3 regions of the Pseudarthrobacter sp. NIBRBAC000502772 genome follow, and region 3 is predicted to be linked to each of the others. Evidence: riboswitches for the same ligand, from Rfam matches in the RefSeq annotation. Region 3 holds a riboswitch; each other region holds the start of a gene.
The links. A riboswitch is a leader RNA that binds a small molecule or an ion and turns the genes downstream of it on or off. The one in region 3 is predicted to bind cyclic di-AMP.

Region 1 (9,813 bases), 190 kb from region 3:
CGTCTCCACGCTGGCCACCACGGTGGGCAAGCGGCTGGTGGGCCGCACTCGCCCGGACCACGCCGAAGCTGTCCCTCCGTACGAGACTTCGCCGTCGTTCCCAAGCGGCCACACCCTGAATACAACGGTGGTGATCGGTGTGCTCGTGTACGTCATGTGCCTCCAGTTCGAAGTGCTCTGGGCGCGCATCACGGCCATCACCGCCGGGGTGATCTTCATCATCGCGATGGGCCTGAGCCGGGTGTTCCTGGGCCACCACTGGCTGACGGATGTGATGGCCGGCTGGTTCCTGGGCCTTGCCTGGGTGGGCATCGTGATCCTGGCGCACCGGCTGTTCCATGTGCTGCGCAAACGCGAGCACGCGGGCCCGGCACCCACGTTCGAACACCCCGCCCTGCGGGACGATCCGTCGAGCTGATTCCCTGCCGGACGCTGCCCGGGCGGGTGATAGTTTTGACGCATGCGCACTCTCGTTGTGGACCACCCGCTGGTCGCCCATAAGCTCACCGTCCTGCGGGACAAGAACACTCCGTCACCGGTCTTCCGGCAGTTGACGGAAGAGCTGGTGACCCTCCTGGCCTACGAAGCCACCCGTGAGGTCCGCACCCAGCCGGTCACCATCGAGACGCCGGTCAGCACCACAGTGGGCACCGCTTTCACCAAGCCCACGCCTCTGGTGGTTCCCATCCTGCGCGCCGGGCTCGGCATGCTCGAGGGCATGACCAAGCTGGTCCCCACCGCTGAGGTGGGTTTCCTGGGCATGGCCCGCGATGAGGAAACCCTGGACATCATCACGTACGCGGAGCGGCTCCCTGAGGACCTGACGGACCGGCAGATCTTTGTTCTGGATCCGATGCTTGCCACCGGCGGAACCCTGCGCGAAGCCATCAAGTTCCTGTTCAAGCGCGGCGCCTCAGACGTCACGTGCATTTGCCTCCTGGCCGCGCCGGAAGGCCTGGCCAAGCTCGAAGAGGAACTGGCCGAGGCCAACGTGACCATCGTGCTGGCTTCCATTGACGAACGGCTCGACGAGAAGTCCTACATCGTTCCCGGGCTCGGCGACGCCGGCGACCGCCTGTACGGCATCGCCGGCTAGTACGGGCTGCTCCAGAATGTAAGTCTTCCGCTTTCCTGCCGCCGCCGTTAGCCTGTGGCGCATGGACTGGAAACTTGAACTCGTTTTTGTGCCCGTATCCGACGTGGACCGGGCCAAGGATTTCTACGTCAACAAAGTCGGATTCAACCCGGATTTCGACGAGCGGCCCATGGATGGCATTCGCTTCGTCCAGCTGACCCCGCCGGGATCCGCCTGCTCCATTTGTATTGGCGAGGGCCTCAATGACGCCCCTCCGGGCACAGCCCCAAGCCTGCAGATGGTGGTCAGCGACATCCAGGCTGCCCACGACCACCTCAAGGGCAACGGTGTGGAGGTCAGCGACATCGACATCCAGGACTGGGGGCACTTCGTCTACTTCGCGGATCCCGACGGAAACAAGTGGGCGGTGCAGTACATCCCGGGCCGTGACGCCTGAGGGCGGCGCCCGGGTCGCGACGCCTGAGCCGGTAACGCCTAAGGCAAAATAGGCAGCATGAACATCCCCACACCTACCGCCACACGAGCACCTGCCGCCGCACGAACACTGACCTGCCGGGCCGTCCTTTTCGATATGGACGGCACACTGGTGGACTCCACGGCAGTAGTGGAGGAGGTCTGGGGAGAATTCGCGGCCCGGTACGGCCTGGACATCGCCGAAATCCTGCGCACTTCGCACGGCGTCCAGGCTGCCGATACCGTGCGCCGTTTCGCGCCGGCGGGAGCGGACGTCGCGGCCCTCACCGAGGAACTGGGTGCGATGGAACGGGTGCGGACGGCCGGTATCATCGCGTTGCCGGGGGCTGCCGACCTGCTTCGCAGCCTCCCGGCCCAGGCAGTGGCGCTGGTGACTTCAGCGGACAGGACCCTGGCAGACATCCGCATGGACGCTGCCGGGCTGGACATGCCGGCCACGGCCGTGACGGCGGACCTGGTCACACGGGGCAAGCCGCACCCGGAAGGCTATCTGATGGCCGCCGGGCTGCTGGGCGTGAAACCGGATGACGCCGTGGTGTTCGAGGATGCGCCCGCCGGAATCGCGGCAGGCGTTGCTGCGGGTATCCGGACGGTGGCCGTGGGTCCGAATGCGGGCGAATTGCCAGCAGGCGTGCTGCATATCGCGGATTACCGTGCCGTGACGGCCTCCGTGGAAACGGACGCCGCGGGACGGCAGCTCATTTCTTTCCGGCTTTGACTCTTTCCGGCTTTGACGCCGGCGGATCACTTTCGTGATCCGCCGGCGCAGCTCAGCGACGCCGGCCGCCGGCGCCGCTCGGTCGGCCTAGTACCAGTTGTGCGACAGGTGGAAGTTCAGCGCCCCGCACGGTGACTGGTAGCGCTCCTGGATGTAGTTCAGGCCCCAGTTGATCTGCGTGCGGTAGTTGGTGATGTAGTCCGCGCCGGCGCTAGCCATCTTCTCAGCAGGCAATGACTGGACGATGCCGTACGCGCCGCTGCTGGCGTTGGTGGCCGTGGTGGTCCAGTCGGATTCCTTGGTCCACAGCGTCTGCAGGCACTGCATCTGGTCAGCGGACCAGCCGTACGTCGCCAGCTGGCCGGCAGCGTAGGCCTGCGCTCCTGCGGGGTCGTTGACTGCCACAACAGGCGCGGGCGCAGGTTCCGGGGCCGGAGCCGGAGCGGGCTCCGGGACCGGGGCAGGTGCCGGTTCGGCGGCCTGGGGCGCGACGTTGATCTCGGCCGGCGCAGCTTCCGGGGAGGCCGGGGGCTGGATCTCGGCTGTCTCGAAGCTCAGCTTCGACTGGGCGCTGGCTTGTTCGGCGGCCTGGTCCGCGCTGGCCGCAAGCGACGCAGACTCGGAAGCGTGTGCCGCGGCGCTGACGCCGACCAGCAGGGCGCACGCCGTCGCGAACACCGCGACGCGCTGGCCCACGGAGGGAATCCGCGCGGCCTTGGACAATGGGGACATAGCTGCACCGAAGCGCGTCTGCTTGCGGTGGCTGTGGGACTTTGTGTCGCCCTGCGGGCGCGTTTGTACCTTGAATTCAGACATGATGGATCGCCTCTCACACCTGCGGAGTTAGCTGTCGGGTTCGGATGAGGGCATCCGGCCACACGGCACAATCACGTGTTGGCTTAACCCCAAAGGGCACTTGGTGCCCGGGACGGTGGGTCCCCCGCCTCTGCCTCTGAAAACGGAATCCGGGAAGCGGCAGAGCTTGGCGTCATCCGGATATGCGGCCCAAACGGGAACCACACGTCATCGACGCTACAGGAGCTGGAACCTTAAGTCACATTTTGGTAACGGGAATCACGGCGATGGTGTGTCGCCTTGCTGCGCTCGGGCGTCAGTGGGTTGCGCCAGCGCGCCGGCAGGGAAGAGCAATGCGAACTCCGTCCGTCCGGCCCGTGATGTCACTTCCACGCTCCCGCCATGGGCCTCCATGATCGACTGGACAATGGCCAGGCCCAAGCCACTTGTGCCTTCGGACGCCCCGGCGCCCGAGGCCGGCGCCGTACCCTTGCGCGCCGCGTCTGCGCGGGCAAACCGGGAGAAAACGTGGTCAACGAACTCCGCAGGGATGCCCCCGCCGTCGTCCGTTACCGTCACCGCTGCGCCGCCATTGGCAGACTTCGTGACAGCGGTGACCACGGTGGTTCCCGGCGGCGTGTGCTTGCGCGCATTGGATAGCAGGTTGACAAGCACCTGACGCAGTTGGGATGCATCACCCGTGACGGCGAGCGGCTCGTCAGGCAGTTCAAGGCGCCATTGGTGGTCCGGGGCGATGACCTTCTCGTCACTGACGGTTTCGATCACGAGTTGTGTGAGGTCAACTTCGCTGAGCTTCAGGGGCTGGCCCTCATCGAGCCGGGCGAGCAGGAGCAGATCCTCCACCAGGGTGGTCATGCGTTCGGACTGGCTTTGGACCCGGGCCAGGGATTTCCGGCCGTCCGGCGTGAAGTCCTCGGTCATCCGCATCAGCTCCGTGTACCCGCGGATGGCGGTCAGCGGGGTGCGCAGCTCATGGGAAGCGTCGGCAACGAACTGCCGCACCTTGGTCTCGCTCCGCTGCCGCGCCTCGAGGGCACTGGCGACGTTGTCCAGCATCAGGTTCAGGGCGTGCCCTACGCTGCCCACTTCGGTTCCGGGGTTGGAGTTCGACGGCGGGACGCGCACCGCGAGTGCCACCTCGCCCGCGTCCAGCCGGAGCCGGGCCACCCGGGTTGCCACCTCGGAAAGCTGCTCCAGCGGCTTCATGGTGCGCCGGATCAGCACGGTTCCTGCCAGTCCGATCAGCGCCAGGCCGCCCAAGGAGACAAACACAAAGGTCCACACCAGCGATGCCAGCGTGCTCTCCTTGGCGGCGAGCGGAAGGCCCGTGACAAGGACATCGCCGTAGCCGGTTTGGACGGCCACAATTCGGTAATCCCCGTTGGACAGCGAGCGGTTCACGGGGATGCCGTTCTGCGTCAGCGCCAGCAGGGTCTGCTTGTCCTCGGAGTCGAGGGGTAGGCGTGTGGTGTCCGAGTCCAGGAAACCGCCACTGGGGATCTGGCCGTTCAGGATCCGCGCATTCAGCGTTCCGACACTCTGCCCGCGGGAGTCAAGCGGGTCCGGCCTGCCGTTGAATCCGCCCAGGGGCGGGCGGCCCGGACCGTTCGAGAGTTTGGCGGCCTGGCTCAGCTGTTCATCCAGCTGACCCGTGAGAAAGGAATCCATGGAGGCGTAACTGAACAGCCCCACGGCGCCGCAGATGGCCACCAGCAGGGCCATGGCCAACAGGATCAGGCGCGTGCGCAGATGCCAGGTGTCCGGTTTCAGCCAGCTCCGGGCTGGTGCTGGGGTTGCTCGCGGCGAGGACATGGAGCTGCTACTCAGCCGGTTTGATGACGTAGCCGGCGCCCCGCACGGTATGGATCATGGGCGGGTGCACTGCATCCACTTTCTTGCGCAGGTAGGAGATGTAAAGCTCCACAATGTTGGCCTGGCCGCCGAAGTCATAGTTCCAGACACGGTCCAGGATCTGGGCTTTGCTGATGACGCGTTTGGGATTCTCCATGAGGTACCGGAGCAGCTCGAACTGGGTGGCGGTGAGCAGGAGGGCGTCGCCCGCACGGGTCACTTCGCGCGTGTCGATGTTGAGGACAAGATCGCCCACCACAAGTTCGGCAGTGTCCATCGCGGCAACGCCGGAGCGCTGGACCAGGCGGTGCAGCCGCAGCAGGACCTCTTCCATACTGAACGGCTTGGTCACGTAGTCGTCCCCGCCGGCCGCCAGGCCCACGATCCTGTCCTGGACGGCGTCCTTGGCCGTCAGGAAAAGCGCAGGTACCTCCGGCGCGAAGGCGCGGATCCTGCCCAGCAGCTCAACGCCGTCGAACCCTGGCAGCATCACATCCAGCACCAGGACGTCCGGGCGGAACTCCTTGGCAAGCTTGACGGCCTCCGGGCCATCCGAAGCCACCGCAACGGACCAGCCGGCCATGCGCAGCCCCATGCTCATGAGCTCGGAAAGGCTGGGTTCGTCGTCAACCACCAGGGCGCGGATGGGGGAGCCGTCCGGGTGGGTCAGTTGTGGAAGGTTGTTGGTCATGGAGTGCGAAGTGGCCATGGGACAACTCTCCGATCATTCGGTTAGCCCGCGCTATGGGGTTCCTGTGCGCACGCTGTGAATCCCAGCCTAGCGAGCTGGATGGGCGATCTGGGGGCCGGGCGGGACGCCGACAATCCGCCGGCGGACGCCTTCTCCGCTGGACAGGCGACAAAACCCGGCAGGGAATCTCGGCAAGTCATTGGCCGGTGAATTTCAAGGTCTTGATATGGCGAAAGGGCGAACATTGTTCGCCGGAGAGGGCCATTTGCGCACCCATGGCGGACAACAACTCCTATTTTGCCGCCAAATCAGAATGGTGATCTGTAACACAAATCCGTATTTTGTCTCAGTATGCGGAACGTTGCACCCATTGTTACTTGCAAGTTTTCATTGTTACGTTGCACACTTTCAATTGTGAACAAGAACTCAACAGCACCTGCAGCCGCAGAATATTGGCCCAGCACATCCGCTGCTGCCGACATGCGCTGTTGTCGAATGCACGCCTGATCTTCAGACCCCACGAAGTTCTTAGGCATTCGCCCCCAGCCCAGCGTAGGGCGCCATCCCCAGATTTCATTGCGGGGACAATCAGCATTCGAGCCGCGATGACGGCCATTCACATTGAGGTAAGCATTCATGTCAGTTGCATCCGGATACGTCCACATCTCCGTCCGTAACGCAGGCAAGGCCGGCCAGGCTTCCGGCCTCCGCCAGGGGTTCGGTGCCCGACCGGCGTTCGCCCCGGCTGCACCCGGGGCCAGCTTTCCTGCCCCCGGCTACGCACCCCAGGGCTACAACCCCAGTTCCTACGGCCAGCTCCGCGCCGTCCAGCCTGCCGAAGCCGCGCCGCTCACCGCGCCCACTCCGGTGATCGCGGGACCCAACAGTGTACGCCCGGTCGCCAATGACACCGTGGCCCGCGGATTTGTCCTCTACATGGGCATCGACGAGGAGACCGCAGCGGCTGCCGGAACCTCCATTGCCAAGCTTGCCCAGGAAATCCGCGCTTACGCACAGTCACTCGTGACCGGTGCTGAAAGCTACGCGGCCGTGGCCGTGGCGCCGGCCGGCACCCCCGGTTCCGCGCTCGACGTCGTCCGTTCCACCTTTGGTGACCCCACCGTGAACGCGCAGAAGCGCACCGAGACTGCCCGGCTGCAGCAGCCCCAGGACCTGCGCCCGTCCGGCGTCCTGATCGACCTCGCCCGCCGCGAAGTCCACCTTGACGGCGAATCCCTGAACCTGACCTTCAAGGAATTCGAACTCCTGAACTACCTGGTGGAAAACGGCACCCGCACGGTTGGCCGCGATGAACTGCTTGAGGGCCTGTGGCGCAACGCCGAGGAAGTCCCCAACGAGCGCACCATCGACGTCCACATCCGCCGTCTCCGCTCCAAGCTGGGCCGCCTCGCCAACACCGTCCGTACCGTCCGCGGCCAGGGCTACCGCTTCTACGAGCACCCCGAAGTTATTGTCTGGGCCGCTCCGGAATACTCGATCTAGTCCTTACTTCAGTACCGCCAAAAGGCGGCACGATCCCTCTGCGCCTGCGCTCGTACCTCACGCAACAACGGCGCTTTCGGGATGTGCCGCCTTTTCGCGTTCAGTCCGGCCCCGCGAGTGTTGGCCTCCGCGGCTGATGTTCGACGGCGGCGCGGCCCACCTGTGTGGGCGTTAGGCTTGGGGGATGAGCGACCACCACATCAAACGCCTGGTGATCATGCGGCACGCCAAGTCCGACTGGCCCGGCGGTGTGGCGGATCATGAGCGGCCGCTGGAGGAACGGGGACACCGCGAGGCGCCCCTGGCCGGCAAGTGGCTGGTCAAACACGGCATCTTCCCGGACTTCATCCTCTGTTCCAGTGCGCTGCGCACCCGCCAGACCTGCACGTGGGTGTGCTCTGAACTGGGGGACAAGGCCCCGACGCCGAAACTTGAGGACGGCCTCTACGCCGCCTCTGCGCTGCGGATGCTCGCCGTGGTCAACCACGTGCCTGACACCGTCACCACACTGATGCTCATCTCGCACATGCCTGGCGTCCAGGACCTCGCCATGCACCTGGCCTCACGGGACTCAAACCACGACGCCTACATGGACGCCGCCACGCGTTACCCCACCAGCGCCCTCACGGTGCTGGAAACGGAAAAATCCTGGGCCGAACTGGACGGGCAGGACGCCCGGCTGACCAAGTTCAAGGTCCCGCGAGCGCACTAACGCCACGGGACCCAGTGACCCCATTGGACTCACTGACCCTATGGGACTCACTGACCCCATGGGACCCGGCGACCTCCCGCAGCAGTCCGGCGACGTACTGGATGCCCGGGCTGGCCGCCATGGTGCGGCGGTACACGATGCCCACCTGCCTGACCTGCATGGGGTTGACCAGGGGCAGGCCGACGACGTTCGCAGGAAGCGCGGGCCGGCCGAGGCGGGGGACCAGCGCCACCACGGCTCCCTGCTCCACCAGTGCGATGTGGGTTGCGAAGTCTGGATCGTAGACCCTGATGTCCGGCACCCGGCCAAGGTCGGCGAAGATCCTCAGTAGGGCCTCGTTGCAGATGGCTCCGTGCGGCGTGCTGATCCAGCGCTCGTCCACCAGATCCGCCGGCTCCACCTGGCCGCGTCCTGCCAAGGGATGGTCGCGGTGCACCAGGACGTCCGCTACGTCCTCGCACAACCACTCGAGGTTCATGTGCTCCGGTATGACCAGCGGGACGGAGTTCCAGTTGTGGACCACGCCCAGGTCCGCCTCCCCGTTGGCCACCCGCGCCACGGCTTCCCGCGGGTCCTCGGCCAGCACGCTGAGGTCCAGGTCCGCTCCGGATGAGGCCAGCCGTCCCAGCAGCGGCCCCACGAGGCCCCTGCAGGCCGTGGAAAAGGCAACAACCTTGAGGTGCCCGGTAGGTTTGGCCGGATCCGCCAAGAGCGTGGATTCCAGCTCCTCGAGCTCTGACAGGATGCGCCGGCCGTAAGCTGCCAGGGTGAGCCCGCGCTCCGTCAGCAGCACCCCGCGGCCGCGGCGCTCCAGGACGGGGAATCCGGTCTGTTTCTCCAGCTTCTTGATCTGCTGGGAGACGGCCGACGGGCTGAAGCCCATCACCTCCGACGCCGCGATGACCGAACCGTGCTGTTCAATCGCCGTCAGTGCCCGCAGCGAACCGATCTCAATCATGAAGCAAACGTACATGATTCGACGCAGAATTCAACGCTGGTGCTTCATCTGCCGGTCTGCAAGAGTGGGACCGTGAATCTCCGACACTCCCTCCTTGCTGCCTTGGTCGCCGTTCTCTGGGGCCTGAACTTCGTGGCCATCGACTTCGGCCTGCATGCGAACGGCCGTGAGGTTTCCCCGCTGCTGTTTGTGGCCATGCGGTTCCTCCTGGTGGTCTTCCCCTGGATCTTCTTCATCAGGAAGCCCGACGTCAGCTGGAAGGCGATCATCGGCGTCGGCGTCTTTATGAGCGCGGGCCAGTTCGGCCTTCTCTACCTGGCCATGGCGCTGGGCATGCCGGCCGGCCTCGCCTCCCTGGTCCTCCAGGCCCAGGTGCTGCTCACCGTCCTCCTGGCCGCCGGGTTCCTGCGCGAGCGGCCCAGCCGGAGCCAACTGGCCGGCGTCGTTCTTGGCGTTGCGGGGCTGGCCGTGGTGGCCGTCGGCCGCAGTGCCGTGGCCCCGGTGCTCCCGCTCATCATCGTCCTGGGAGCCGCGCTGTCCTGGGCGGCCGGGAACGTCATTGCGCGTCAGGCCAAGGCCGCCTCCGGGCTGGGGCTGGTGGTCTGGTCAGGCGCAGTGGTTCCCCTGCCCCTGGCCGGGCTGTCGCTGCTGGTGGACGGGCCGGACGCGGTGTTCGGCACGCTGGCAGACCTCCAGCCGGCCACGATCCTGAGTGCCCTGTACACGGCCATTTTCGCGTCGCTGGTGGGGTATGGGATCTGGAACCGGCTCCTGGCCAGCTATCCGTCGTCCGCCGTGGTGCCCTTTACCCTGCTGGTGCCCGTGGTGGGCATGAGCGCGGCCTGGCTGGCGTTGGGGGAGGTGCCCACGCCGGCGGAACTGGCTGGCGGGTTGCTCCTCCTGGGCGGGGTGGCGACTGCCGTGCTCACCGGCCGAGGCCGGCTGAATCAGCGGCAGGTTCTGCGGTTGGGTCAGCGGCGCGGCGCCGGTTTGG
Region 2 (9,813 bases), 1.8 Mb from region 3:
GCGATGAGTCCGGCCGCCGCGGTGCCCAGCACAACAATTCCCCACGGGGAGCCGGCCGCCAACGCCAGCCAGGCTTCGACGGCGGCGAGCCCGATGGTGGCGTAGATCAGTGCCCAGAGGATGGAACCGGCGACGGCGGCAGGAAGGTAGCGCCTTAACGGCATCTTCGCAGCACCGGCGGCGAGGTTGACGGCAGTCTGCAGGCCGATGGTCAGGAACGACAGCGTCACGGCGAACGATCCCCAGCGGCGGACGAGCTCTTTCGCCTGGCCGGCGCGCCGGCCGTTCCACGAGGAAGCGAACCGTGTGTGCTCAACACCTACTGCCGCTCCCCGGCCGATCCAGTACGTCGCGTTGACGCGCAGCATAACAATGGCGAAAAGGCTGGCCGCCGCCACGCCGAAGGGCAGGTCCCGGAACTGGTCCATGGGTCAGGCCGCAGGCTGCGGACGGGCCCCGACGGCGGATTGCAGGTCCGCGAAAATGTCGCCGTTGAGCCGGAAGGCATGGGCGGCGTGGGTCAGCACTTCCTCGGTCCGGTCCGTGTCCAGCGCCAGGGCGTCCAGCCGGAGACGGTAGCCGTCCTTGTACTGCTTCATCTTCCCGACGCCGGGGAAAAGGTAGAAGTTCAGGCCGTCGTCGGGGATGCCGTAGTGCCGCTGGACGAGGCGGTGGATGATCTGCCCGCCGGACAGGTCCCCCAGCAGCCGGACGTAGTGGTTGGCGAGCATGAACTCGGCGCTGTGGTGTTCGCGGATCAGGGTGGCGTAAGCCGTGGTGGCGGGGACAGTGACGATCCGGCCGTCTGCCAATTGCTCCCGCCAGCCGGTGCCATAGTGGAACGCCATGTCCGCCTCGAGCGCCGCCGTCCGTTCCAGGGCGGGGTCCAGGAACCCTGCCAGCAGCGGATCAGCACCGTACTCGGACCGCGCCACCGACTCCATGGCACCGTACACCGTGTACAGCTGGGCGGTGAGGGCAGCAACGGCGGCTGCGTCCAGCCTGCCCTCGAGCAGGTCGCCCATAAACGGGGACGATTCGGCCTCTTCATGGGCCGCGCTGGTGGACTGTTTGAGCAACACGGAGAGCGGGGCGGTCATGTTCTTCCTCACGCGCAGCAGGGGGTCGGAACACCATTATGGCGCACCGCACTTAGGCAACCCTAATCTCGCCCTTCCAGCATGCGCGTCCGCAGGTCCGGCCACGATTTTGAGAAACCGGGATGGAGCTCTTTCGCGTCCACCTCGTCCAACGGAACCCACTGGAGTTCGAGGCTTTCCGGATCGTTGATTACGGGCTCAAAAGGCGCGGTCACCAGCACTACAACGGTGGTGTAGGACCAGTAGCCGAAGTCCAGCACAGACGTGAAGAGGACGCTCACATCCGCGGCCGGTACCGCGGCTTCCTCGTGCGCCTCGCGGAGGGCCCCGGTGACTGCGTCCTCGCCCTGGTGCAATGCTCCGCCGGGCAGTCCCCAGGTACCACCGTTATGGCTCCACAGCGCGCGGTGCTGCAGGAGAACGCCCTTGCCGGGGTCATAAGCCAGCACGCCGGCGGCACCGAACCTGCCCCAGAACTTGCCGCCGCCGCCCTCCACCCAGGCGTCACCGGGGTCCCGCGGACCGGTGCGGACCGGCGGAATCGTGAGGTTCGCGTCAGGGGACGTGGCAGCCAAGGAGTGATCCATTCCACCAGTCTGACAGGTGCCCGGTGGCCCGGACGCGCGGCCGCCCGCGGCGCGTCAGCCGGCCTGCCCCGCGTGACCGCGTTCGATGGCGAAATCACCGCCCGGGTACATAACGGTTTCGTGTCCGTCGTCGAACCTGACCAGGTAGGGCGGATGACCTTCCTGACCACGGACTTCCACGATCACGCCGTGCCGATCCGAAGATCCGACGGTCCTCCCCCGGACGATAATCCTGTCGCCCTGCGCTGCCTCCATGGCAATCACCTCCAAGCCCCAGAGTACGACTGACGGGGACCGGGGAACAGGGGTCAGTCGCGTTCCGCGTCGCGGTTCCCGGAAATGCGCTGCAGGTCGGGTCCCTGAGACGCGATGAGCCGGGCAGCGTGGCGAAGCGAATCGTCGGGGTCCTGGTGCCAGCGGGCGATGACGACGTCGGCGCGCTGGCGGCCGCTTTCGCCCAGTCCCTGCAGCAACGGAACCACAACGTCGGCAATCAGGGGGGCCACCAGCTCACCGGTCTGCGCGGTTCTGATGAAGCCCTCCAGCCGGGTCAGGTCAGAGTGGCGAAGAAGGGCAACCCGGGACTGCAGCAGCACCACGGCGGCGAGCCGCCTCTCATAGACCGGCCGCCTGCCGGGACCGGGCCGGCCCCAGAGGAGGGATGCCAAAGCGGTCACCTCATCGTGGCCAAGATCCTTGAACTTCCTGCCGGCGTCGCGGACGGTGCCGCGTACGGCTCCCACTGACGATCCGTAGGAACCCAGGACCCCGCCCACCCGGGCCTCCACGTCCTCCGCCCGGTACCAGGCGCCCTCATTCTGCAGGGTGGCATCGATGAAGCCGGCAGCGTCCTGCACACGCCCGTTCACAGCACCCTCCCGGTCGCGGCACTGGAAGTCACGTCACTGGAGTTCACGACATCTGGGTTCACGTCGCCGCTACCGTCCCTGCCGGCCGGCGGCGGCGTGGAGGATGCAGAACGGCGTCGACGGGCGGGCTTCGAGCCGTCCCTCCGCGATGGGGTCCCCGCACACGGCGCACGTGCCGTAGGTGCCCGCCGCAATCCGCGCCAGGGCCGCGTCCACCTGGTCAAGTCCCGCACTGCTCTGCTTCAGGAGCGCCGAGGCCTGCGACAGCTCGAACGCAATGGTGGAACCCTCGGGGTCGTGCTCGTCATCCACGTTGGAATCCTGGCGGGCGGCGTTGGCCGACGAAATGTCCGCACGGAGGGCGGGGAGGAGCGCGAGTTTCCGGGTGCGCTCTTCTTCCAGCAGAACCCGGAACCGTTCAAAATCGGGCATGGGAAAAGCCTAGTGGTTTGGGTCTCGACAAGCGCCGTCGGCGGGAGCATGCTGGCAATCGTAAGCGCCTCAGATGCGGTCTGGCAGCCAGGGACAGACAGCTGATGGACACAGAATCAACAGAGAAAGTCTGCGTGCCATGCCTACCAACGTCGTCACCACACTGGCAGTCAAATCCCACAACACGCCGGATGAGAAGCGCCGCCCGGACAAAACCGAAGTGGACGTAGTCAACCTCGGCGACTACACCGTTGGCCGGTTCACGTTCAGTCCCGGCTGGCGCTGGTCGGACTGCATCAAGCCGGTGGTCCAGACCGAGTCCTGCCAGAACAACCACGTCGGATACTGCGTTTCCGGGGCACTCAACGTCGAGACCACCAACGGCACCCGGATCAGCATCAGCGCCGGCGACTCCTACACCATTCCGCCCGGACATGACGCCTGGGTGGACGGCGACGAAGCCTTCGTCGGCATTGAATTCCTCAGCGCCGCGGTATTCGCCAAGGCACCGGGAACGTGACGCGGCTGCCGTCCCCCGCAGGTCAGTACCAGTTGTTGGCCACGGAATGGTTCCACGCGCCGCACGGTGACCCGTAGCGGTCAGCGATATAGGACAGGCCCCAATTGACCTGGGTCCGGTAGCTCGTGAGCCAGTCGCTGCCGGCGCTGGCATACTTGCTGGCCGGCAGCGACTGGGCGATCCCGTATGCGCCCGAGTACGGGTTGGTGGCGGTGGTCAGCCAGTTCGACTCCTTGGTCCACAGCGACGCCAGGCACGGAAACTGGTCCTGGCCCCAGCCGTAGGCGCCGAGCTGCCCGGCCGCGTAGTTCTTGGCGCCCGCGGGGTCGTTGACAGCGCCTCCCGGAACGGAAGGCACGACGACGGCGGGCGGCGGGACCGGCGTCGGGCTCGGGACTGGAGGCGGGGCGGGCACGCCGGGTAAAGCAGGTGGGGCCGGAACCGGTTTCTGCGCAGCGGCAAGGGCCGCCGCCTTGGCTGCCGCCTCCGCCTGTTGGCGTGCCTGGTCCTGCGCCGCGGCCCGCTTGGCGGCCTGCGCCGTTTCATACGCGGCCAATGCCACCTGGCCCTGCCGGAACTCCCCCTCCACCGCAGCCGTGGTCCCTTTGAGGGAGGCCAGCTGCGCGGTCAGTTCCTGGCCGTGCTCCTGCTGCTCCGCGATCTGCCGGGACATGGCCTGCTGGGCGGATTGGGCGGCGTCGAGCTTGGTTCTGGCCTCGCCGGACAGGCGCTCGCGCTCGGCCCTGGCCGCCTGCTCCTGATCGGCCAGGGCACGGGAAATGCGTTCGGCGCCTGCAGATTTGTTGACCAGGGCCGCAGTCTTATCGCTGACGATCTGGACGATATTCAGGCCGTGGATGCTGTTGTTCTGCACGGCGTCGAGGGCAACGAAGAAACCCATGTTGGTTCCACCGGTCTTGTACGATTGGGCCGCCAGAGCACCGATTTCCTTCTTGTATTGTCCCAGTTCGGCCGCGGCGCGTGCCGTCTGGGCCGTGAGTGCGTCCACAGTGGAAGTGGCGGCCTGAAGTGCCGCTTCGGCCTTGGCGTACTCCGCGGCGGACGTTACGGCCGCATTGCCCAGCGCCTCTGCTTCAGCCTGGAGTCCGCCCAGCAGCCCGTTGATCCTGGTGACTTCTGCCGCTTTGCCGGCCTCGCTTTTCTTGGCGTTCTGCACGTCTTGCCACGAGGGATACCCGCCGGGCGGCGCGTCGTCGTCGGCATGCGAGGGAAGCAGCGCAGCCGACCCCACCAGGGCGACCGCCAGCAGGCCGGCGAGGGCGGGCAGCCGCATTTTTTGAACAATCCGGGACATAGTTGGTGAGCTTACCGGGCATATACGGATTACGGGGCCTGACCTGCAACATCGTTACCGAGGAGGGAGGGAATCCGAGATGAAGCGCGGGTGGATTTCACGCCTACATTCCGTTACCGGAATGTGACATTGCCGATAACTGGAAGTTATGGTCAAACGGTGGCCCGGCTCAAGCCGGGACATTCCCGCCAGTATGCCGAGCCCTGCCGCTGACCGGGATCCAGTCGCTTTCCAGCTGGCAGGGACGGGGGAACCACGTTTCCACGGCTTTTCGAAGCCTTGGGGTTAAGTCGGTATCGCCCCGTCCCGTGCGGCGGCGCTACCGGCCGGGTATCTCCGACCCGAACCCGACAGCTCACCCCGCAGGCATGGGAGAGGCGATCAACCGTGTCCAAGAATTCCGCTGCCGCACGCCTTCGTGCGGTTCCTGCCCGCTCTACCGTCCTCATTGGCCTGGCCACTGCGGCCAAAACACACCCTCTGACGTTTGGCCGGCCGGCCCTGGTGGCTGTTGCTGCATCCGGCCTGCTGTTCAGCATTGGCGTCCCGGCTCAGGCCGGCGTCCACGGCCCGGACAACTCCGGGACTGCCAACACTCAGGTCCAGACCAGTGCGGCGGCAGCGGCTCCGGCCGCTGTTGCTTCGACTTCCGCTGCAGCAGCCCCCGCCGCGGCCAACGTCCACACCGTCGTTTCGGGTGACACGCTGGGCCAGATTTCCGCCGCCAACGGCGTCCCGCTCAACGACGTCCTTGCCGCCAACGGACTCTCGCTGACCAGCATCATCTACCCCGGCGACCAGATCCTGATCCCTGGTGCCGGCTACACCGCACCGGCTCCCGCAGCGTCTCCCGCACCGGCGCCGGCCTCCCCCACCAACACCGGCATAAGGCTGGCCTCAACGTCCGCACCGGCGGCACAGGCTCCGGCCGGCTCGCTCGGCGCGGCCATCCTGGCTTCCGCCAACTCCCAGCTCGGCATCCAGCAGGACTGCACCGCCATGGTGGAGAAGGCGCTGCGCTCGGTGGGTAAAAGCGTGGGTGACCTGGCTCCCGGCCAGTTCTTCCAGTACGGCCCGGTGGTGGGCACACCGGCCGCAGGGGACCTGGTCATCACGGCCGGCCATGTGGGCGTCTACGCCGGCAACGGCCAGGTTGTCAGTGGCGGGGTGGACGGTTACAAAACCGAAGTGCACTCCATCAGCTGGCTCGCCGGAGCGTCCTTCGTCCGCGTAGCGTGATCCGACCATGCTCGACGGCGGCGGGCGGCACCCAGCCCCGCGCCGCCGTCGTCCATCCCTGGTGTTCTCTCAGGTCCCGCAGAAGGTCCGATAGCTCCCGAAGTCTTCAGGGGCGGGGCCGGCGTAGCGTTCCAGCCCGGGGCGCTGCGTGTACGGATCGGCCAGGACGTCCACCAACCGGTTGAATGGGTCCAGGTCGCCGGCGATAGCCGAGTCCAGAGCCTCTTCAACCAGGTGGTTCCTGGGGATGTAGACGGGGTTGACCCGGTCCATCAGGTCCGCGTCCGGCGCCAGGGCCAGCCACCGCGCGGCCCAGGCGTCGAAGGCTTCGGGGTTCGCAAACATGGACCGCGCAGTTTCCGGCGTACCGCGGGCCGCCGAGCCGAGGCTCCGGAAGAAGGAGGTGTAATCCACCTGGCCTTCCTGGAGCAGCGCCAGCACGCCGTCCACCAGGGACGACGCGACGTCGTCGTGCGTGTCCGGGCGCAGCCCAAGCTTGGACTTCATGCCTGCTGACCAGGCAGCGCTGTACAGGGCGCGGAAGCCGCCGAGGGATTCAACGGCGAGCGCCACGGCCTGGTCCTGGTCTTCATGGAGCAGGGGCAGGAGTGCTTCAGCGAGCCGGGTGAGGTTCCATTCGGCGATGACCGGCTGGTTGGCGTAGGCGTAGCGTCCGTCCGCGTCGATGGAGCTGTAGACCGCGCCGGGGTTGAAGGCGTCCATAAAAGCGCAGGGACCGTAGTCGATGGTCTCGCCGGAGATGGCCATGTTGTCGGTGTTCATCACGCCATGGACGAAGCCCACCAGCATCCATTGCGCCACCAGGGACGCCTGCGCGGCTATGACCGCCTCGAAGAACGCGAGATAGGGCTTGTCGGCGAGCGCCGCGTCCGGGTAATGGCGGCTGATGGCATGATCCGCCAGACGGCGCAGAAGGTCCGTCTCGCCGTTGACGCGGGCGAACTGGAAGCTGCCGACCCGCAGGTGGCTGCTGGCCACCCGGGTGAGCACGGCCCCGGGCAGCATGGTTTCGCGGCGGACGGGCCGGCCCGTGGCCACCACGGCGAGGGACCTCGTGGTGGGGATGGCCATGGCGTGCATGGCTTGGCTGACGATGTACTCGCGCAGCATGGGACCGACGACGGCGAGACCGTCACCCGCGCGGGCGAACGGTGTCCGGCCGGAGCCCTTGAGGTGGATGTCCCGAAGCTGCCCGTGGATGTCCGTGACCTCCCCCAGCAGGAGGGCCCGCCCGTCGCCGAGCAGGGGTGAGTAGCCGCCGAACTGGTGGCCGGCATAGGCCTGGGCCACGGGTGTGGCACCGTCAGGAATCTGGTTGCCGATGAGCAGCCGCGTCCCCTCGGGCGTCCGCAGCCAGGACGGGTCGAAGCCCAGCTCGGTGGCCAACGGCTCGTTCAGGACCAGCAGCTGCGGGTCAGGTGCTTCCTCCGCCTGCCAGGGAACCGCCAGCTCCCCGAGTTCGCGGGCGAAACGCCCGCCGAAGGTGAGCGTTAGTGGGATTGCGGTGCTCATGCTTCAAGACTACCCGTGGCAGGACAGCCCAGACCGCGGCGGATCAGACGTGCTGCTCAGACGTGCTGTCCGAACCAGGCGAGGGTGTCGTTCCAGGCAGCCGTGGCTTGGGTTTCGTTGTAGCGCTCGCCGGTGTCGTTGTGGAAGGCATGGTCGACGCCGGGGTAGACGGTGATCTGGTGGCGGACCCCGGCAGCCACCAAGGCGTCACGAAGGGCGGGCATCGCGCCGGTGATCCGCTGGTCGCGTTCGGCATACACACCGAACGCCGCAGCCTTGATGGCCGGCACCTTGTTCAGGTCCGGCGCCGGCCCATAGAACGCGGCGGTGGCCTTCAGTCCGGCCAGCTCGGTTACCGCCTGCCACGTGATGCCGCCGCCGAAACAATACCCGTTCATGGCGATGCGTCCGGAGTCCACGAAGTCCTGGGCCTGAAGGTAGTCAAAGGCGGCGGCGAAGTCAGCAACATGGCGCTGTGCCCCGGCTCGGGTCAGTGCACCCGACACGGCGTCAGAGTCAAGGCCGGCTGTGCCGCCTTCCCTGCTGAGCAGGTCAAGGGCCAGCGCCGCGTACCCGGCTTTGGCAAAGCGGCGGGCAACGTCCTGGATGTGCGGGGTCAGGCCGCGGTTTTCGTGGCAGACCAGCACCGCAGGGCCGGCTGCACCGGATTCGGGCCGGGCGAGGTACCCACTGATCTCGGTTCCGTCGGCCGGGAACCGCACGGTCGCCGTCGTCAGCCCTCCGGCGCCCTCCGGGACGGAGAGCGGGCTCTTGGCCCCCGGCACAGCACCGGCAGAAGCAGTGCCGGGGCCCGCCGTCGACGATGACGGCGTGGGTGTGGGCATGGGGTCGGTGCTGCGTGGGACTTCCTCGGGTGTGCATCCGACGAGCAGCATCGCGCCCGATGCCGCCGCCATGCTTCCCATGATGAATGCGACCCGGCGGGTAAACGTGCGGTGCGTCATTGCGCCGGCGCGGTAGTCGTCGAAGAATTCCTCGATCAGATACCTTTCAAACTTTCCAAGCTGGAGCATGATTGGCCTCCTCGAGTGAGGCTCATATCCTTCTCCGAAGCCGGCCTTCGTGCAAGGGTCAGCGAGTTCCGGCCTCACCGGGGGCTACCGCGCCGATTGGGGAAGGCGATCCGGTCCAGGTCATTGGCTGCCATAACCGTCGAGCTGCCAGCCCGGACCCGGGCCTGCTCCTCGAGCGCAGTAACGTCGTCGCCGTACCGCGAGGAGAAGTGCGTAAGGACCAGCGTGCCGACGGCGGCGCTGGCCGCCAACTCCCCCGCCTGCCCGGCGGTCAGGTGACGGTACTGCTTGGCGAGCTCGCCGTCGTCGGTACTGAACGTTGACTCTGCCACCAGCAGATCCACGCCGTCTGCGAGTTCCTCGGCACCCGCACAGGGCGCCGTGTCCATCACGAACGCGAAGCTCTGGCCCGGCCGGGGAACGCTCACATCGTCCAGGCGGACACCGTCCAGAACTCCGTCACGCTGCAGGCGCCCCACGTCCGAGCCAGAGATCCCGGCCGCGGCGAGCTTGTCCGGCACGAGACTGCGGCCATCAGGTTCCTGCAGCCGGTAGCCGTACGTTTCGATGCGGTGCTTCAGCGGCTGTACCTCCAGGCCGGGCGCGACGGCCCCGGCGCCACCGTGCGGGCAGAGCCTCAGGTCAAGTCCGGGGGTGCTGACGGACACCAGCGCGCGGACAACTTCCTCTCCCGACGCCGGGTAGTGCAGGTGGACTGGATGGGTCACGCCGTCCAAAGCCATCCGGGAAAGCACGCCCGGCAACCCGAAGCAATGGTCGCCGTGCACATGGGTGAGGCAGATGCGCGTGATCTGAGTGGCCGGGATCCCGGCGTGGAGCATCTGGCGTTGCGTTCCTTCGCCGGGATCAAAAAGCAGGCCCTCGCCATCCCACCGCAGCAGGTAGCCGTTATGGTTGCGGGTCCGGGTGGGGACCTGGGAGGCAGTGCCGAGGACGACAAACTCACGCATGGAACTGAGTGTCCCACTGCGGGTTGCCTGCATCCAGCCGCCCCTACTCCAAGCCGTCCCGGACTGCTACATCGGCACGGCCAAGGCGACTGACAGCTGGGTTCAGCCTGTCGCCACGGAAGGACGCACCATGCTCCCTGACACTTCTCGGCCCGTCATCCAGGCAACGCTGCCTGTGGTCGGTGAACATATTGAAGAGATTGCCAAACGGTT
Region 3 (9,813 bases):
CGGGAACTTCGGTGCGCGCAACAGGGAGAGGCGCACCGAGGTGGTGGTCCCGCCGTCGGAATCCCGTACGCTCCTGGTGACATCGTGCCCGTAGGTGGCCGCGTTGGAAATCGCGACGCCGTAGCCGGGCTCGGCCACGTGGATCCAGCGGTGCGCGCAGATCTCGAACTTGGCGGCCTCCCACGAGGTGTTGACATGGGTGGGGCGGAAGACATGGCCGAACTGGGTCTCCGAGGCGGAGCGGTCCGCCCTGACGTCCAGCGGGAAGCCCAGCTTGAGCAGCTTCTCGCTCTCCTGCCACTCAACGGCTGTGGTAATAGTGAGGGAGCAGCTGCCTGCATCCAGCGCGATCCGCTGGGTGAGCGGTGACGAGCCGGCAACCCGGTCCACCACAACAACAGCACTGGTTCCGGTCTGCTCCAGCCGGATGCCCTGCGCCGCCGTGAGGGCGGTGACGTTGCGCCGGTAGAACTCATCGATGTCCCACGCGTCCCACTCGTTGGGCGTGTCCCGGTGCAGTTCCAGCAGGTTGCCGCGCTCTCCGGGAGCGATTGCTTCGCGTCCCGTGACGTAGTCGGTGAGGGAGGCCAGCAGGCCATCGGCATCCAGTACCGCCCGGATGATGCCGTTGTCCAGCACGTAGCCGCCATCCAGAGCGGTCGCCTGGACCGGCTGGTCGGTCGGCGAACGCTCTGCGGCAGCCAAGGCCGGAACGCCGTTGCGCGCGTGCGGTGCGGCGTTGAGCAGGAAGGTCCGCGATCCCTCGCCGAGGAGCGCGGCCGCTGCCTGCGCTATAAGGTTTTCGAGGCTGGCACTGATCGCGGCGTAATTACGTTCCGCGTCCTGGTGGACCCAGGCGATGGAGCTGCCGGGCAGGATGTCGTGGAACTGCTGCAGGAGCACCAGCCGCCAGAGCCGCTTCAGCTCCGCCGCCGGGTACTCGAAGGAGCCGGCGCCGCGGACAGCAGCGGTGGTGCACCAGAGCTCGGCCTCGCGGAGCAGGTGTTCGCTGCGCCGGTTGCCGCGTTTGGTCTGGGCCTGGCTGGTGTACGTGCCGCGGTGGAGTTCCAGGTACATCTCCCCCACCCAGACAGGCAGGGAGGAATACTCTTCCTCCGCCTGGGTAAAGAAACTCTCGGCGGAACCCACGCGGACCTTGGGCGAGCCTTCGAGGTTGGCGGTGCGGCTGGCAGCAGCCAGCATTTCCCGCGTAGGCCCGCCGCCGCCGTCGCCGTAGCCGAACGGGACGAGCGAGGTGTTGCCGCGCCCGTGGTCGCGGAAGTTCCGCTCGGCGTGCGCCAGTTCGCGTCCGCTGAGCTCGGCGTTGTAGGTGTCAACGGGCGGGAAGTGCGTGAACAGCCGGGTTCCGTCGATGCCTTCCCAGTTGAAGGTGTGGTGCGGCATGCGGTTGACCTGGTTCCACGAGATCTTCTGCGTGAGGAACCAGCGGCTGCCGGCCGCCTTGACGATCTGCGGCAAGGCCGCCGAGTAGCCGAAGGTATCCGGGAGCCATGCTTCGCGGCATTCGACGCCGAACTCGTCGAGGAAGAAGTTCTTGCCCTCAATGAACTGCCGGGCCATGGCCTCACCGCCGGGCATGTTGGTGTCCGACTCGACCCACATGCCGCCCACCGGAACGAACTGCCCGGCCTTGACCTTCTCCCGGATCCGGCTGAAAAGCTCGGGGTAGGACTCCTTCATCCAGGCGAGCTGCTGGGCTGAGGAGCAAGAGAACACAAAGCCCGGATCCTCATCCATCAGCGCCACCACGTTGGAGAACGTCCGGGCACATTTGCGGATGGTTTCACGCACCGGCCAGAGCCAGGCGGAGTCGATGTGGGCGTGGCCCGTAGCCACCAATTGATGGGCGGAAGCGTAGGCGGGCCTGGACAGGACCTCAGCCAGGGTTGCCCGCCCGGCTGCGGCGGTGCCCGGGACGTCGTCGGGATCCATCTGGTCCATCATGCGCTCCAGCGCACGGAGGATCTCATGGCGCCGCGGCTGCTCCGGGGAGAGTTCGTGCATCAGCCCGGCGAGGGTCCAGATGTCCTGCTGGAGTTCCCAGACTGTCTGGTTGAGTTCGGCGATGGCGATCCTGCCCAGCCGGTACTGCGGCGCCGTGCCTGCTGTTGCCTTATCCCCGTACGGTGTGGCGGCGAACGTCCAGCCCTGTGCCATGTCCGGGTTGGCGGCCGCTTCAACGTAGAAGTCAACGGACATGCCGCTGCCCAGGAGTTTCAGGGGAATGTACTGGTTCCGGGGCGAAATAGCCTTGATGATGGTGCCGTCCGGGCGCCAGGCGATTCCCTCGCACTGGAATCCGGGGGCTTCGTTGATGAAGCCAAGGTCCACTACGATTTCGACGGCGGTGTCCGGGCCGGTGCCCCAGGCCTCCGGGACGTCGCCCTGCAGGCGCAGCCACTTGGTCCCCCACGGCTTGCCCCAGGCAGCACCGTGTTCCTGCGGCTCGAAGCGATTCCGCAGTGCATCCATCACGGACACCGGTTCGCCGGGTGCATCCCAGCTGCTCAGGTTCAGCGGAACGGTGCGGGCGTAAACGCCGGGAATGATCCGCTCGCGGACAAACCGGTCCAGGCGGACTTCGGTGATCCGGCGGTCGTCATGCAATGTAAACCCTCTTAGGTGCTTGAACTGGAGTACTCGAATCCGGACCAAACGCGTCCAATCGATGGATAAAATCTACCGGCTGGTAGCTCAATAGCCAAGCGTCACCGGAAATCTTCGCCGAAGTGTGCTGGCGCCGTTTTTATCCCGGCGCGTTCGCGCATAACCCTGCCGCGCCCTCCCCCGGAACCGGCGCGGCGGGCAGCGTAATCCTGCCCTGTCCAGCGTAAATATTCAGGCTGGTGCCCCGGCTGAATCCTGCCAGGGTCATGCCGCTGGCCTCCGCCAGCTCCACGGCAAGGCTCGACGGCGCACTCACCGCCGCCAGCACGGGAATGCCCGCCAACGCTGCCTTCTGGACGAGTTCAAACGATGCGCGGCCCGAGACCTGCAGGACCAGCCCTGCGAGCGGAAGCAACCGCTCCCGCAGGGCCCAGCCCACCACCTTGTCCACGGCGTTGTGGCGTCCCACATCCTCGCGCAGGCACAAAAGCTGCACGCCGCCGTCGTCCGTTATGCGGAAGAGGCCCGCGGCGTGCACTCCGCCGGTGACGTCAAAAACGTCCTGCGCTTCGCGGAGCCGCCCGGGCAGGGATGCCAGCACATGGGCGGGCACGGTCAATGGATCCGCCGCCGGGCTGAAATGGGAGGACTTGCGCACTGCCTCGATCGAGTCCGTGCCGCAGATACCGCAGGAGCTGGACGTGAAGACGTTCCGACCCTTCGCAGGGAGTTCGACGTCGGGCCGCAGCTGGGCTTCCACCACATTGAACGTCTGGACGCCGTCTTCGTCCTCGCCGGCGCAGAACCGCAACGACACCAGCTGCTCCGGAGCCCAGATGATCCCCTCGGACACCAGGAAGCCGGCCACCAGATCAAAGTCGTCCCCGGGCGTCCGCATGGTCACCGAGAATGACAGTGCACCGATCCGGATTTCCAGCGGCTCTTCGACGGCGAGGACGTCCTCGCGGTGGCGGACCGGGAACTCAAGGGCATTGGGCGAGCCATCCAAAACATACTTGTGCACCTTGCGGCGCTGCGTCACGCGCCCCATCAGCGAACCGCCAGACTGTCTTGAAGGGCCCCGTGGACGTTCCGGACCTGCCGGCTGGCGCTGTTCATAAGTCCATCATTGCACCACTGGCCGGGCTGTGGCGTACGTGGTTCCGCAGCACGGCGCCTACCCCAGCAGGGCACTCCAGTCCACCGGACCGGCGGGCTTCGCAGCGTCCTTGCCAGCTGCCCGGGTTGCCGGCTTAGCGGCGGGCCGGCCCTTGGGCTTGGTACCCGGCTGCGCGGGCGCGGGCACCGGCGGCCCCCACGGCAAAGCGAACGCCGGGACTGGTTCGCCCAGCTGCACGCCATGCGGCGGAACAACCATCACACCGTGCGCCGACGCCAGTCCGCGCATCATCCCGGGACCCGTGTGCTTGGCCGGTGAAGCCATCCCGTACAGCAGCCGGAAGGGCATCAGCCTGGTCCGGCCCGGCTCAGGCTCGATGGTGGTCCCGCACGGGACCTCCTGCACCGGCGGCATGGTGCCGTGGCCCAGCGCCGCCAGCAGCGGTTCGCCCACCGTGGACAGTGCCATCATGGCGGCCAGCGGGTTTCCGGGGAGCCCCAGGACAAAGCGACCGTCGGGGAGTTCGGCCAGGACAGCCGGATGGCCGGGGCGCATGGCGATGCCGTCGATGACCAGCCGCCCGCCCAGTTCCGCCACAGCCCGGCGGAGGTGGTCGGTGTCCGAGACGCCAGTACCTCCGGTGGTGATCACGACGTCGGCAGGCAGCGCGGAGGGGTCCGGCACCTCGGGCGGGAGGTCGGCCAGGCCGTCCAGCCACTCAGCGTAGGAATCGCCGATCCGCTCCTGGCCGCCGTTAATACCGCCGAGCATTTCCACAACGGCCGCGAGCTGCGGACCGAAGGTGTCCCGAACCTGTCCGGGGACCGGCAGCCCGTGGGCCACAACTTCGGAGCCGGTCAGCAGGAGCTTAACCACCGGCTTGCCCTGGACCAGAAGGTCATCGTGCCCGGCCAGGGCCGCGACCGCCAGATGGGCCGGGTTCAGTGTTACGCCGGCCTTGACCAGCACCTCTCCCGCGGCGGCTTCCTCGCCGGCCTTCCTGATGTGCTGGCCGTTCCCGGGCTCGCCGGGGCGGGCGGCGCCGCCGGTCATCAACAGCGGCAGGCCGTCGTCGTCCGTTCCAAGCACGGCACTTTCGCTGCGCAGGACCGCTTTGGCGCCGGGGGGGATCAGTCCGCCGGTGACGATGGGGCTGGCCTGGTGGGGTGCCAGCCGCATGCCTGCGTCTGCCACGATCCACGGACCGCTGCCGTTGACGGCCCATCCGTCCATCGCAGACGACGCGTAGTGCGGCATGTCGTGCAACGCGGTGATGTCTTCGGCCAGGACCCTGCCCAGGGCTTGGCCCAGGGGAACCCGGCCCGGCGGAATTGGCGTGGCGATATCAAAAGCGGCCTTGCGCGCCTCTTCCCAGGTGTGGGCCAGGTGCTTTGCCGGGGCTGTCTGCTGCCCGGGATTTTCGGATACGTCGCCGGGGGCGGCGGTCACTGAACGGGAGTCATTCGACGGGGGTCCCGGCGGATTCGGCGTCATAGTCAGCAGCCAGGGTGCGGGCACGGTCCATGGCAGCGGTCATGGCGGCGGCGTTGGTGGCCTGCCCTGCTCCCGCAGCCAGGCCGGCGGCGAAACCGGCAATAAAGGTGGTGAGCGGGGCGGCGGGGCGGACCACTGAGTGGGCTGCCACGCCGGCCAGCGACAGGATGGTGTTGACGTCGATCTGGACGTCCTCCAGTTCATACGCCTGGAGCAAGGACCTGCACCATTCTTCCAGCGTCTCTTCCTGGCTTTTCACGCTCTGCCTCCCAAATCGTCTGCGGCAGTGTTGCCCCGGAACCCGGCTAGGGGATCCGGACCGGCCACTCCAAGTGCGGCGGCATCGTCCCAGGTGTCCACGTCTGCCGTGGAGCCAGCCGGAACGGCGACAAGCTGCACGTCCAGACTAGCAAGGAGTGCCCTCACCGAACCGTTGATTAAGCGTCCTGTGCTTTCCAGTTCCGCCACGGAACGTTGTAGCGCGGCCGTGCTATAAAAACCGACCAGCGGCTGACGGCGGCCTTCCTCCGAGACGGCCACCACGCCGTCCGGTGCCAAGCCCGCGGGCGCTCCGGCAGCGGGTCCTCGCGCACGCAACGCAGCCTTCAGCGCCGCCACCGCCTGCCCCACGTTGGGCATGTCGCAGGCCAGCACCAGCGTCAGCCTGGGGCGGCTGCCACCCGCCGCGGACAGGGCCGCAAGCCCGGCCGCAATGGCGGCCGCGGGACCGCTAAAGGGGGGTTCTTCGCGGCAACGGAGAAATCCAGGGATTTCGCCGGCCGGCACCTCCCCGGTGTCCGGACCAACCACGACGGCGGCCCGGGCTCCCCTCGCAGCGGCGGCGGAGCGACGCAGCAGGGAGTCGCCGTCGTACGTCAGACTCTGCTTGGGCACGCCACCGAGCCGCGACGAACGGCCGCCGGCGAGGATGACGGCATCGAAGTCGAGGGGGTCAGCGTCCACCCTCCCAGCTTAACCGCGCAGGCTGGAATACTGCGCCGGGCTGGAACTACCGCGCGGACCGGAACAAGGCAGCCCGGAACAAGGCGGCCCGCTCAGGCAGCCCGCTCAGGCAGCAGGAACGGATCCCAGTCCGGCGTGGGCTTCTCAAGTTCCTTGATCTGCCAGATGGTGCCATGCGGCGGTTCCGGATCAAACCTGAGCTTCCAGCCCATTTCAGCCGGGGTGTGATCGCCCTTGGTGTTATTGCAGCGGAGGCACGCGGCCACCAGGTTCTCCCAGGAGTCGGCGCCGCCACGCGACTTGGGCTGCACATGGTCGATGGTGTGGGCCCCTTTGCCGCAATACGCGCAGCGGTGTCCGTCCCGCCGCAGGACGCCGCGGCGGCTGACAGCGGTGCCCTGGTTGTATCTGGGGCGGATGTAGCGGTTCAGGAGAATCACGGACGGGCGGCCCAAAATCTCCTGAGGCCCCACCACAGGGTCATCGCCCTCGGCAATAACACTGGCCTTGCCCGTGAGCACAAGCACCAGCGCCCGGCGGAAGGTGACTACCGCCAGCGGTTCATATCCAGCATTCAGAACGAGAGTGCGCATGCACGTACCTCTTTGTGGCCGCACCCGTCAGGGGCACGAGGGCCGGCTGCCCCCGGCATATCCGGGCTATGGATCGACACCACAAGAGTAAACAAAGAATCCCGGGATCAGCTAATCCCGGAAGTAACCGGGGTCACGTGTCGGGCCTGGGCGGCTGTCCGGATCGGTACGACAGGCCGGAGACAGCAAAGGACCCCCGCCGTGAGGCGGGGGTCCTTTGAACACTGAAGCTGCTGCTAGGACACGCGGATGAAGACCGGTCCTGAGCCAACATTGGCGCTGAATACAACGGTCTGGTTGCCGTTGTAACCGCCGTGGACTGCCTGACCGTTGCCGGCGTATACGGCGATGTGGGCCATGCCCGCGCCGCCGTCGGCGTAGTAGATCAGATCGCCGGGCTGGGCCTCGGCGGCGCTCACGGTCTTACCCAGGGACAGGTAGCCGGCGGGCCAGCCGTGGTAGTTGATGCCCACGGCGGCCAGGGCGTTGGTCACCAGCATGGTGCAGTCCTGGCTGACGCCGAGCTGTGCGTAAGCAGCGGACAGGATGGCAGCACCCTTGCCGCTGGCGGCGACCGGAGCCGAGGGAGCAGCCGGAGTGGCCGACGCTACCGTGATGGTTGCCGCGGCCTTGGCCGGAGCCGGAGCTTCGACAACCGGCTCGGGAGCCTCAACCGGAGCGGGCGTGGTGGTCACGGCCGGCTTCTCGTAGGAAATGGCAATGGTGGAAGCAGCGGAAATGATGGCCGGAGCGGAAACCTCAGCCTCAAGGTTCGAAGCGGAAGCACCTTCGTGCTGGACTCCGGTGTCTGCCGCGTTCGCGGCGATACCACTGGTCAGGACAAGGCCGGAAGCAGCAGCGATAACCGCAGCCTGGCGGCCCATGCCGCCGGCGTTGTCGCCGACGGCCTTGGCAATGACAGCCAGCGAGTTGGTCTTGGTGACCTCGGCGCGGTGCCGTGCAACAGTTGCACGTGTAGTCATTAATTTCTCTCTTTCGTTTTCCTCAGGACCGCGTAGGCAGTCCAAGGGCGTTGGAGGCGCCGGCATCTTGGGGGTACGCCGGCACATCCCGAACGGGGATTTAGCGAAAAGTTTCCAGCGAAGAATCGGTTCCGGCAGCACAGGGCTTCAGGAACTGCCGGATTGCAGGAACTACGGGGCCAGCGTGAAGAAGGATCCGCCGCCCGTGGATGCCACGGAGTGGAGCAGCGTGCCCTGTGACGGGTTCAGTGCGCTGATCATCATGCCGTTGCCGACGTAAATGCCAACGTGGGCGCCGCCATTCTGCATGACCAGGTCACCGGGAGCCGGTGTGGCGGTGGGCCGCATGGCCGTCCAGGCATTGGTGCGGGGAATGCTGATGCCGGCCTGGGCGTAGACCCACTGCGTGAAGCCGGAGCAGTCCCAGCCGTTGGGAGTGGTGCCGCCCCAGAGGTAGGGGTGACCGATACCGGTGTAGGCAAGTGCTGCCAGACCCGAAGCAGCAGCAGAGGAGACAGTGTCAGCGAGCTTGGAGGCCGCGGCCTCGGTTGCGGCAGCACCCTGAGCCCCGGTTTCGGAAGCCGTGGACTGCGCGCGGACCCTCTCAACCTTCGGCGCCGGCGTCGTCTTGATGACGGGGCGTTCGAAGGAAACGGTAGCCGTGGGCGCGGCAGTGACGGCAAGTGCCGTCTGCGCAGAACCGGACTCGGTAGAGGCGGAAACGCCGGCGGTGGAATCCGCGGCGTTGGCCGGAAGCCCCATGCTCAGGATCAGACCTGATGCAGCTGCGATAACAGCAGCCTGGCGACCTACGGTCCCGGCATTGGCACTGACGGCCTTGGACACGGAGCCCAAGGGGTTAGTGCGAACCGGTTGTGCGCGGTGACGCGCAGAAGTATGGCGTGAAGACACGAAGGTAGCCTCTCCCAATGCCTGCGAGGTGAGCTGTCGGATTCGGATGGGAGTCACCCGGCCGCGCTGCTTCACAGTGGAAGCTTTGCGACTTAACCCCAAGGCCTTCAGAATCGAAGACCAAAATTGGTTCCCCCGCCCCTGCCAGACGATGTCATGCGAACGGACCTTGAGCGGTGGCAGAGCTAGGCAATCCACTCAAGAACGTCAACTTCGGAAAAGTTGACGCGCTTTAGACGTTACAGGAGTTCCGAGCCAATGTCACATTCAGGTCACGGCATGTTGCTACGATTCGAGAGTTGGCCATCATTTGGGTCAGAGCCAGCCGGTGGGGTCGACGACTTCGCCATTGATCTGAACCTCGAAGTGGAGGTGGCAGCCCGTAGACGCGCCCGTGGTGCCGCTGAGGGCAACCACGTCGCCGCGGCTGACCGTCTGGCCTACCTTGACGCTGGCGGAGGAGAGGTGGTTGTAGGTGGTTTCAAGGCCATTGCCGTGATCCACCACCACGCGGTTGCCACCGCCGTACTGGTGCCAGCCAACGAAGGTCACGGTGCCGCTGGCAGCGGCCATGACGGAGGTTCCGCACTGTGCCACGTAGTCCTGGCCGCGGTGGAAGTCGCCGGAGCCGCCGGTGATGGGACTGACCCGGAACCCGAAGGGTGAGGCCGTAACCAGCTGGGCCAGCGGCGAGCCAAGGCTTCCGGCAGAGGCGGCGCGGGTAATGGATCCCGCGGACTGGGCGCTCAACAGCTGCTTCAGCTTGCCGTCGGGATCACCCTGGGTCACCACGGACGAGCGGCTGAAATCAATTTGGGCGGCGGCTTCGGCGGTCACTTCGGGCTGCGGAGCAGCGGAAACGGCTAATGCAGCCTGGCCGGGTGCCGGAGTGGCCATCACGGGGCCGGTCACAGGAACCGTCACAGTGAGAGCAAGGCCTGTTGCTGCCAAGGCGATGCCGGCCTTCTGGCCGAGGCCACTGGCGGCGGCGAAATCCGTCATCTGCCGGAAGGGTCCCCGGCGGCGGCGGGCTTCCCGCTGTGGGTCGCGGGGCCTCTCCGCGCTGAAATCCTCGGCCACTCTGGGCGCCGAGGCGGGACCCACCGCGCGACGGCGGCCC

Region 1: it holds a riboswitch for cyclic di-AMP, as region 3 does, so the genes downstream of both, NIBR502772_RS05630 (hypothetical protein) here and NIBR502772_RS06590 (C40 family peptidase) in region 3, are expected to answer to the same signal.
Region 2: it holds a riboswitch for cyclic di-AMP, as region 3 does, so the genes downstream of both, NIBR502772_RS14780 (LysM peptidoglycan-binding domain-containing protein) here and NIBR502772_RS06590 (C40 family peptidase) in region 3, are expected to answer to the same signal.

What each region holds. Positions count from the first base shown of each region.
Region 1 is NZ_CP041188.1:1,189,878-1,199,690, forward strand. Features, by position in the region: gene NIBR502772_RS05610 (phosphatase PAP2 family protein) at 1-418, shown strand, start outside; gene upp (uracil phosphoribosyltransferase) at 461-1,096, shown strand; gene NIBR502772_RS05620 (VOC family protein) at 1,158-1,532, shown strand; gene NIBR502772_RS05625 (HAD-IA family hydrolase) at 1,590-2,288, shown strand; gene NIBR502772_RS05630 (hypothetical protein) at 2,376-3,104, opposite strand; cyclic di-AMP (ydaO/yuaA leader) riboswitch at 3,110-3,286, opposite strand; gene NIBR502772_RS05635 (cell wall metabolism sensor histidine kinase WalK) at 3,363-4,916, opposite strand; gene NIBR502772_RS05640 (response regulator transcription factor) at 4,924-5,664, opposite strand; gene NIBR502772_RS05645 (hypothetical protein) at 5,955-6,284, opposite strand; gene NIBR502772_RS05650 (winged helix-turn-helix domain-containing protein) at 6,283-7,149, shown strand; gene NIBR502772_RS05655 (histidine phosphatase family protein) at 7,334-7,861, shown strand; gene NIBR502772_RS05660 (LysR family transcriptional regulator) at 7,839-8,819, opposite strand; gene NIBR502772_RS05665 (EamA family transporter) at 8,892-9,813, shown strand, end outside.
Region 2 is NZ_CP041188.1:3,201,022-3,210,834, forward strand. Features, by position in the region: gene NIBR502772_RS14740 (DedA family protein) at 1-428, opposite strand, end outside; gene NIBR502772_RS14745 (heme oxygenase (biliverdin-producing)) at 432-1,100, opposite strand; gene NIBR502772_RS14750 (NUDIX domain-containing protein) at 1,163-1,687, opposite strand; gene NIBR502772_RS14755 (DUF1918 domain-containing protein) at 1,742-1,942, opposite strand; gene NIBR502772_RS14760 (DNA alkylation repair protein) at 1,996-2,556, opposite strand; gene NIBR502772_RS14765 (TraR/DksA C4-type zinc finger protein) at 2,626-2,988, opposite strand; gene NIBR502772_RS14770 (cupin domain-containing protein) at 3,128-3,508, shown strand; gene NIBR502772_RS14775 (lytic transglycosylase domain-containing protein) at 3,531-4,802, opposite strand; cyclic di-AMP (ydaO/yuaA leader) riboswitch at 5,036-5,207, shown strand; gene NIBR502772_RS14780 (LysM peptidoglycan-binding domain-containing protein) at 5,211-6,062, shown strand; gene NIBR502772_RS14785 (YdiU family protein) at 6,132-7,595, opposite strand; gene NIBR502772_RS14790 (dienelactone hydrolase family protein) at 7,652-8,629, opposite strand; gene NIBR502772_RS14795 (ribonuclease Z) at 8,704-9,600, opposite strand.
Region 3 is NZ_CP041188.1:1,376,338-1,386,150, reverse strand. Features, by position in the region: gene NIBR502772_RS06620 (glycoside hydrolase family 38 C-terminal domain-containing protein) at 1-2,628, opposite strand, end outside; gene fdhD (formate dehydrogenase accessory sulfurtransferase FdhD) at 2,768-3,679, opposite strand; gene NIBR502772_RS06610 (molybdopterin molybdotransferase MoeA) at 3,806-5,242, opposite strand; gene NIBR502772_RS22360 (DUF6457 domain-containing protein) at 5,208-5,501, opposite strand; gene NIBR502772_RS06605 (molybdenum cofactor guanylyltransferase) at 5,498-6,205, opposite strand; gene NIBR502772_RS06600 (HNH endonuclease) at 6,298-6,798, opposite strand; gene NIBR502772_RS06595 (NlpC/P60 family protein) at 7,035-7,781, opposite strand; gene NIBR502772_RS06590 (C40 family peptidase) at 7,953-8,627, opposite strand; cyclic di-AMP (ydaO/yuaA leader) riboswitch at 8,698-8,860, opposite strand; gene NIBR502772_RS06585 (M23 family metallopeptidase) at 9,009-9,813, opposite strand, start outside.